DNA from 2 places in the Streptomyces sp. NPDC058308 genome. Region 1 is predicted to be linked to the other one. Evidence: riboswitches for the same ligand, from Rfam matches in the RefSeq annotation. Region 1 holds a riboswitch; the other holds the start of a gene.

Region 1 (4,204 bases):
GACGCACCCCTCCCAATGGCGTAGAGTTGCATTCAACGGCGCGGGGTGGAGCAGCTCGGTAGCTCGCTGGGCTCATAACCCAGAGGTCGCAGGTTCAAATCCTGTCCCCGCTACTCAAGGCCTAGGGCCCGGAACCAAGCAATTGGTTCCGGGCCCTAGGTGTTTTCCCGTACGCCCTTCCCGTAACCCGGTCGGACCGCACCAGGTCGCACCCGCTCCCCGTCGGGGGAACCCTGAGTGGAGCGCGTGATGGGCGCGGAGTCGGCGGGAGACAAGCGGTGGGGCAGCGAGCGGGATCCGGGGACAGGGGTGCCACCGCGCACGAGCGGACCTTCGTCCGGTCCCTGCCCCTCCTGCTCCTGATCGTCGGCGTCGTGTACGACGTGACGACCCCGCCGGAATTCACCGCGGCCCCCCTCTACACGGCCGCCCCGCTGATCGCCGCCCCCTTCTACTCGCAGCTCAGCACCGTCCTGACCGGCGCCGCCGCCACGGCCGCCGTCCTCTTCCTGCACTTCGGCAACCCGGTCAGCGGCCATGTCGAGGCCGTCACCGAGGTGCTCACCGTGGTCACCGTCGCGGCCCTCGCGATCGTCATCAACCGCGTCGTGCGCCGGGGCAACGACCGGCTCGCCAACGCCCGCTCCATCGCCGAGACCACCCAGCGCGCCGTGCTGCCCGAACCCGATCCGCGGATCGGCGGGCTCGACATCGCGGCGCGGTACGAGGCCGCGCAGGCCGACGCGTTCATCGGGGGCGACCTCTACGCGGTGCAGGACACCCCGCACGGCGTGCGGCTCATCGTCGGCGACGTCCGGGGCAAGGGTATGGGCGCGGTCGCCGCGGTCGCCGTCGTCATCGGCGCCTTCCGGGAGGCCGCCGAGCAGGAGACGACGCTTGAGGCGGTGGCGCAGCGCCTGGAGCGGGCGCTCGCGCGCGAGGGCACCCGGCGCGACGGGCTCGACCAGTTCGAGGGGTTCACCACCGCCGTACTCGCCGAGATCCACCACGCCGGCGGCGCCGTACGGCTGATCAACCGGGGGCACCCGTCGCCGCTGCTGCTGCGCGGGGACGGCCGGCTGTGCGTCCTGTCGGCGAGCGAGCCCGCGCTGCCGCTCGGCATGGGCGAGCTGGGGGTCTGGCCGGACCGGGCGGACGAGTCGGAGTTCCCGCCCGGCGCGATGCTGCTCTTCTACACGGACGGCCTGTCGGAGGCGCGCGATCCTGCGGGGGAGTTCTACGATCCCGCGACCCGGCTCGGCGGGCGCATCTTCCCGGGCCGCGGCGGCCCGCGCGCGCTGCTCGCCGCGCTGGCGGAGGAGGTGCGGCGGCACACCGGGGGGCGGATGACCGACGACATGGCGCTGCTCGCGGTGCGGCGGCCCGTCGCCGGGGATCCGGACATCACGGCCCGTGACTGAAGGGCATCCCTCCGCATGACAACTGACGTACTGTCAAGGGAATGTGAAGCTCCGGTGCGTGCCGCGGGGGCGTGAGAGGGCGTCAACTCGCCCCGTTCCGAACCTCCGTGTCCCGGTACGTACACCCGGTCGGCGTTAACGATCAACCGGAACAGCTTGGAATACGGACCCGCTGTCTATTAACGTTCGATAACGCAGCGCGGTCGTCCCAGCCGTCACTAGAGGCGGCTCCGCGCGCACACGCCTAATCCCGAAAGGGAGCCGGGGAACCACCAACTTGGGGTGAATCAGGCAGCTGAGCACCGTGCATCCGTGTACCGGCGCCAGGTGTCCGTAGGAGACCTTCCTGCTCCGAACCCGTCAGCTAACCCGGTAGGCGAGAAGGAAGGAAAGGAGTGCGCCCCAGTGGCGTCCAACCGGCCTGCCCCCCAAGCCGTGTACATACCGAATGACGATGACTTCGGTACGTACGACGACTCCTTCGAGGAGTGGAACCCCACCGAGGATTCCGTCCGTCCCGTCCGTGGCAGGCACCGTGTGCACAAGAAGGGCGGCGGGCTCGCCCGCAGCTCCACCGTCCTCGGCGTGGGCGTCATCGCCGCCGTCGGCGCGGGCGGCATCGCCACCGCGCAGGACGGCAAGCCGCCGGTCTCCCTCTCGATGCCCGACCTGCCGGGCATGGACACCGTCGCGGACTCGCTGCCGGAGGCCAAGTCGCTGCCCGGCGTGGGCTCGCTGATATCTGACGACGCGGCGGACTCCACGGTGTCCGCCGCCGCGGCGGCCCCCCTCACCGCGGCCGGCGTCAGCACCGCCGACGCCGAGCAGGGCACCACCGACGCGGGCGAGGCGCTGCGCGCCCGCATCATGCAGCAGGCCGAGAACCAGCAGGACCAGGCGGACACCGTCGTACGGACCGCGGCCGAGGACGCGGCCGTCAAGAAGGCCGCCGAAGAGGCCGCCACCCAGCAGCAGGCGGCCCAGCGGGACGCGAAGGCCGAGGCCGCCGCCAAGAAGAAGAAGGAGGCGGAGGCCCGCAAGGCCAAGGCAGAGGCCGAGCGCCTGGCCAAGCTCGCCAAGAGCTACGCCATCCCCACCTCCTCGTACACCCTCACCTCGCACTTCGGCGACGCCGGTGCCATGTGGTCCTCCGGCCACCACACCGGTCTGGACTTCGCCGCACCCACGGGTACCCCCCTCAAGGCCGTGCACACCGGCACCGTCAAGGAGGCCGGCTGGGCGGGCGCGTACGGCTACCGCACCGTGCTCGAACTGGAGGACGGCACGGAGGTCTGGTACTGCCACCAGTCCTCGCTCAATGTCAGCGCGGGGCAGAAGGTCACCACGGGCGAGGTCATCGGCCGCGTCGGCGCGACCGGCAACGTCACCGGGCCGCACCTCCACATGGAGGTCCACACGCCCGACGGCACCGGCATCGACCCGCTCGGCTGGCTGCAGGGCAAGGGCCTCAACCCCTGAGCACCCCCGCAACCACCCCCTGAACCCTCCTGCCCCCCTGAACCACCCCTGAGGGCCCCCTCGACTCCGGCGGCCCTGGCGCCCACCCCCCCCCGACGCCAGGGCCGCCGGTCCCGTCCCGGCGAGACGGAATTCCGCTTCCACCGCGGACGTTGCGGAACGTATGACTTCTCTTCGCCAGCTCGGCTCTTCCGACCTCGAGGTCTTCCCGCTCTCCCTGGGCGGCAACGTCTTCGGCTGGACCGCCGACCGCGCCGCGTCCTTCGCCGTCCTCGACGCCTACACCGCCGCGGGCGGCAACTTCATCGACACCGCCGACGCGTACTCGGCCTGGGTGGAGGGCAACGAGGGCGGCGAGTCCGAGACCCTCATCGGCGAGTGGCTCGCCGAGCGCGGCAACCGCTCCGATGTCGTCATCGCCACGAAGGCCGGCGCGCACCCCGCGTACAAGGGCCTCTCCCCGGCCACCATCAAGGGCGCCGCCGAGCAGTCCCTGCGCCGTCTCGGCACCGACTACATCGACCTCTATTACACGCACTACGACGACCCCTCGGTCCCCGTCGAGGAGATCATCGGCACGCTCGACGAGCTGGTGCGGGACGGCAAGGTGCGCGCCATCGCCGCCTCCAACATCACGCCCGAGCGGCTCCAGGAGTCCCTCGACTTCTCCGACCGCGAGGGCCTCGCGCGCTACGTCGCGCTGCAGCCGCACTACAACCTCGTCTCCCGCGACACCTACGAGGGCCCGCTCCAGGAGCTCGCCTCGCGCTCCGGCCTCGCGGCCGTCCCCTACTACGCGCTCGCGTCCGGCTTCCTGACCGGCAAGTACCGCCCCGGTGCGCGGGTGGAGAGCGCGCGCAGCGGACGGGTCGAGTCGTACGTGGGCAGCGAGCGCGGCGACCGTGTCCTCGCCGCGCTCGACGAGATCGCCGCCGACCGCGGCGCCGAGGTCGCGACCGTGGCGCTCGCCTGGCTGGCGGCGCAGCCCACCGTCGCGGCGCCGATCGCCTCCGCGCGCACGGTCGGGCAGCTGCCCGCGCTGCTCGCGGTGGCGGACCTGGAACTGACGCAGGCGGAGCTCGCGCGCCTGACGGAGGCTTCCGCGTAGGGCCTAAGAGCGGTAGGGGTTGTCGTACGTCGTCGGGTAGCCGTACGCGGGATAGGGCTGCGGGTACGCGGGGCGGGGCTGCGGGTACCCGTACGGGGGGTGCCCGTACCCCGCGTACGGCACGGGGAGCAGGACCGGTGCCGTCGCCCGCGCCGCGTACGCGAGGGCGGGGCGGGCCGGTTCGCGGCGCTCCCAC
Region 2 (4,204 bases), on a different contig from region 1:
CTGCTGCGCCGTGAGCCCGAACGCGCGGCCCGTGCCCGTGAGGTCGCGGCCGAGCTGCACCGGCGCCTCACGGCCGAAGGCCTCTGTGCGGTACGGCCCGACGCCGCCGTCGTCTCGGTGCGCGCCCCCTCACCGGAGCAGGCCGTCCGGTGGGCGGCCGACTGCCGGGCCGATGGCCTGGCCGTGGGCTGTTTCCGTCCGCCGTCGGTGCCGGACGGCATCTCACGGCTGCGGCTGACCGCCCGCGCGGATCTCACCGACGAGCAGATCGCCGGTGCCGTACGGGTGATCAGCCGCCGCGCACCTCGATGAGCCGCTCCGGGTCCGCATGGGGCCCGGGCCGCGCTCAGCGCAGGCTGTCGACGAACGTCTCCCAGGGGCCGGGGGAGATGAGCAGGGCGGGACCTGCGATGTTCTTCGAGTCACGCACGGCCCGCAGGCCGGTCGGCTGACCCGGGTCGAGGGTGGCGGTCTCGACACAGTTGTTCATTCCGTTGCTGTAGCTGCTGCGCTGCCACCGCGCACCTTGAAGCGTTGTGCTGGAAGGTACGTACCGAGGCATTGCGGTCATGGTGCCTCCTTACGCGCCGTCGCCTAGTCCGGCGATGAATACCGTTGATTCCTCGGGTGAAAGCGCCTGTACCTGAAGGGAGTTGAAGGCCTCCGTGTACGCCTGGAGGTCTTCTTTCCGTTCGAGGTAGAGGCTACTCGTCAAATGGTCGAGAACAACCACATCCAGATCAGCAATGTCCGGAAATGAAAAGATAACGAAAGAACCGATCAGGCCTGCATGCTCACCGGCGGCGAACGGCAGTACCTGAAGCCGGACATGAGGCAGAAGTGACACCTCCCGCAAGCGCGCCAACTGCCCCGCGAGAACCTGCGCCCCGCCCACCGGCCGCCGCAGCACCGCCTCGTCCATGACCACGCTCAGCCGCACCGGCGGATCCGCGCGCAGCACGTCCTGGCGGGCCAGACGCACCTCCACGAGCGCGTCGACCTGCTTCTCCGGCAGCCCGCCGAGCGCCGCCCGGGTCACCGCACGCGCGTACTCGGGGGTCTGCAGCAGACCCGGGACCACGGTGGTTTCGAGCGTGCGCACCCAACGCGCCTGCGACTCCAGGCTGATGAAGTCCCGGTAGGTGGCGGGCAACAGGTCGCGATACGCCTTCCACCAGTGATGACGCCCCGCACCGGGATCGTCGGCCCCCGCGAACGCGATGAGCAGCTCGCTGCGCCGGGAGTCCCGCACCTCGTACGCCGCGAGCAGCCGCCGCACGTCGGAGGCCTTCACGCCGCTGCGGCCCGTCTCGATCCGGCTCACTTTCGACTGGTGCCAGCCGAGCCTGGCGGCAGCCTCACTGCTGGTGAGACCCGCCTCGTTGCGCAGGGTGCGCAGTTCGGCGCCGAGCTGGCGGCGACGCACCGCGGGGCCGTACTGCATGCCCGTCTCCTTCCGGCCGGAGCCGTCGGATCTTCCGGCGGCGAGGCGGGGCAGTAGGCGAGATTAGAGGAAGTGCGAGTCCCTCGCCCAAATACGCTCTGCCGTAGCAGAGTTCACCGCATCGAGCGACAGATATATGCACATCTCGGTGGATCGCCACGCGTGCCCGGCCAAGGAGTGGCAGTCTGGCGCGAAGCACCAGTCCGGGACGGTCCTTGAGTCATCCGCCGCGAGTCGGGGACCGGTCCCGGTGGGAAAGGGACAACGTCGCCATGGCAGATCACCAGGAAGCCTCCGTCACCCTGCCGAGCGATCCTGCCTCGGTCCCCGCCGCCCGGAAGTACGTCTTGCGTGTGCTCTCCGAATGGGGCCTGCCCGGCGACGCCGAGGTGACCGACACGATCCGGCTCATCGTCTCCGAACTCGCCACGAATGCCGTGCAGCACACCCTGGGGCAGTCGCCCACGTTCACCGTCGACATCGAACTGGACCGGGACGAGCAGCTGCGCATCGGCGTCACCGACAGCCACCCGCGCTATCCCAAACGGCTTCCCGCGGCCGTCCAGCAGGACAACGGCCGCGGCCTGGTCATCATCCGCTGGCTGACCGCCGAGTGCGGCGGCAAGCTCTCGGTCAGCCCCACCGACGAAGGAGGCAAGACCGTGTGGATCGCGCTGCCCTGGCGGGCCCCCGTCCAGCGCAGACACCGCGACGCCGCCCACTGACCCGGGTGACGGAGCGGGTCAGTCGGCGGCCGAGCGCCCGAGGGCGCCGCGTGGCGGGGTCAGCGCACCCTCCCGTACCAGACGCTCTTGGACCAGATCTTCTCCAGGCGCACCACGGTGCCCCTCTTGGGGGCGTGCCAGATGCGGTTGCCGCCCGCGTAGATCCCCACGTGGTACACGTTCCGCCCGGAGTGGAAGAACACCAGGTCGCCGCGGGTGCGCTGGGACCTGGAGACGTGCTTGGTCTTGTTGTACTGCGCGGCGGCGGTGCGGGGCAGCTTCTTGCCCGTTCGCTTGAACGAGTAGAGCGTCAGGCCCGAGCAGTCGAACCGGTGGGGTCCGACCGCCCCGTAGCCGTACGGGGAGCCCTTCTTGGACGCCGCGATCTTGAGCGCCTTGGTCCCATGGGTTGCTGCCTCGGCCTCCGACGTGAGCCCGGGGGCCACGACGGTGCCGCCTACGACGGCGAGCGTGAGGACCGATGCGGCACCGGTCCTGCTGAGCAGCGACGGAACATGATTCAGCGCGGTCATGCGCAACCCTTCGTCAGCCGCCTGTGAAAGATGACCTGTCGGGTTCGGGCAGGCGAAGATGCCCGGCCGCGTCGTGCTCTGCGGCTTCACCCCAAGGGCGTCGCCCGGACTTTCCGGACGGGCCCGTCGTACCTGGGTCCTCCACTCCTGCCGTTGCACAGATGTCGACCGGTCATCCGGGTGGCGGCAGGACTCGGCGTCCGCCCGGACCGCCCCACCGCTGTGGCAGGGGCTTGTCGTCGAAAGGGATCTTGACCCGACATGGGTCCGAAAACCGAGCCGAAACGGCTTTTTGTGAGGCTCCTCACGACTGACCTGTTCAGGTGGACACGGTCGAATTGGACCTCTCGGTGGGTGGTCTGACGACGGCTCGACCAGCAGCGGAATGTCAAATTCCAGACCTGCTGTACTCGCTGGACGCAAGTTCAGAACGTGCGGCGAAGGATGTTCGAATACGCCGTCCGTGGTAGCCCGACTGGTCCGTTTCGAAGCGGGCCGGGACGTTTCGGCGTCAGCGGGCGGCCGGTTGACGGGCGCTCAGCCGCCCGGCGGAGGCGGGAGGGCGATCCGTCCTGCACGCCGTTCACCGTCGAGGACGCGCAGGGCCCGGGCGAGCGTGGGCGCGTGCACCTCACTCTCGCCCCGCTGGTGCATGACGGCGAGTGCGTCCCGCAGGGCGGTCGCACGGCCGACCAGCGCCTGAGCGGCACGGAGGCCGCCGTAGGTGTGCTCGGCGCGGGCCGGGTTGATCCGGCCGAGGAGGTCGACGACCTCGAGATAGCGGTCGATCAACTCCGCCTCGGCGCGGGTCAGGGCGGGCAGGGGCGGAAGCTCCGGCGGCAGCATCGGCAGGTCACCTCGCGTCCCGCTCGGCGAGCGAGCTCTTGCGGTTCGCGATGATCCGGTCCACGAGCCCGTACTCCACGGCGGACCGGGCGTCGAAGATTTTGTCCCGCTCGATGTCCGCGCTGATCCGGCCCGGGGCCTGCCTCGTGTGCCGTACGAGCAGCTGCTCCAACAGCCGCCGGGTGCGCAGGATTTCGTCGGTCTGGATCGCGAGGTCGGTCGCCTGGCCGTGGATCGGTTCGGAGACCGCGGGCTGGTGGATCAGTACGCGGGCGCCCGGCAGAGCGAACCGTTTGCCGGGTGTGCCGGCGGCGAGCAGGACGGCGGCCTCCGCCGCGGCCTGCCCCAGGCAGGTCGTCTCCACGTCGCAACTGACGAACCGCATCGTGTCGTAGATGGCGGTCATCGCGCTGAACGAGCCGCCGGGGGAGTTGATGTACAGCGAGATGTCGCGGTCCGGCGCCTGGTACTCAAGGTGCATGAACTGCGCCATCACGTCGTTCGCCGAGGTGGCGTCGACGGGGGTGCCGAGAAAGATGATCCGCTCTTCCAGGAGCTTGGAGTACGGGTCCATGGTCCGCGTCCCCGAGCTGGTGCGTTCGGTGAACTCGGGCAGGACGTAGCGGGCGGACGGACGGTTCATGGCGCGCCTCTCT

Evidence for each region. A riboswitch is a leader RNA that binds a small molecule or an ion and turns the genes downstream of it on or off. The one in region 1 is predicted to bind cyclic di-AMP.
Region 2: linked by a shared signal. The riboswitch ahead of ACFVYL_RS28070 (C40 family peptidase) and the one ahead of ACFVYL_RS36340 (M23 family metallopeptidase) in region 1 are both predicted to bind cyclic di-AMP.

The regions. Positions count from the first base shown of each region.
Region 1 is NZ_JBHVZA010000049.1:17,962-22,165, forward strand. Features, by position in the region: tRNA gene ACFVYL_RS36330 (tRNA-Met) at 40-113, shown strand; gene ACFVYL_RS36335 (PP2C family protein-serine/threonine phosphatase) at 279-1,421, shown strand; cyclic di-AMP (ydaO/yuaA leader) riboswitch at 1,653-1,815, shown strand; gene ACFVYL_RS36340 (M23 family metallopeptidase) at 1,827-2,900, shown strand; gene ACFVYL_RS36345 (aldo/keto reductase) at 3,064-4,008, shown strand; gene ACFVYL_RS36350 (PrsW family intramembrane metalloprotease) at 4,012-4,204, opposite strand, start outside.
Region 2 is NZ_JBHVZA010000023.1:140,797-145,000, forward strand. Features, by position in the region: gene ACFVYL_RS28050 (8-amino-7-oxononanoate synthase) at 1-312, shown strand, start outside; gene ACFVYL_RS28055 (DUF397 domain-containing protein) at 347-490, opposite strand; gene ACFVYL_RS28060 (helix-turn-helix domain-containing protein) at 581-1,444, opposite strand; gene ACFVYL_RS28065 (ATP-binding protein) at 1,717-2,169, shown strand; gene ACFVYL_RS28070 (C40 family peptidase) at 2,229-2,702, opposite strand; cyclic di-AMP (ydaO/yuaA leader) riboswitch at 2,706-2,882, opposite strand; gene ACFVYL_RS28075 (hypothetical protein) at 3,240-3,548, opposite strand; gene ACFVYL_RS28080 (ATP-dependent Clp protease proteolytic subunit) at 3,556-4,191, opposite strand.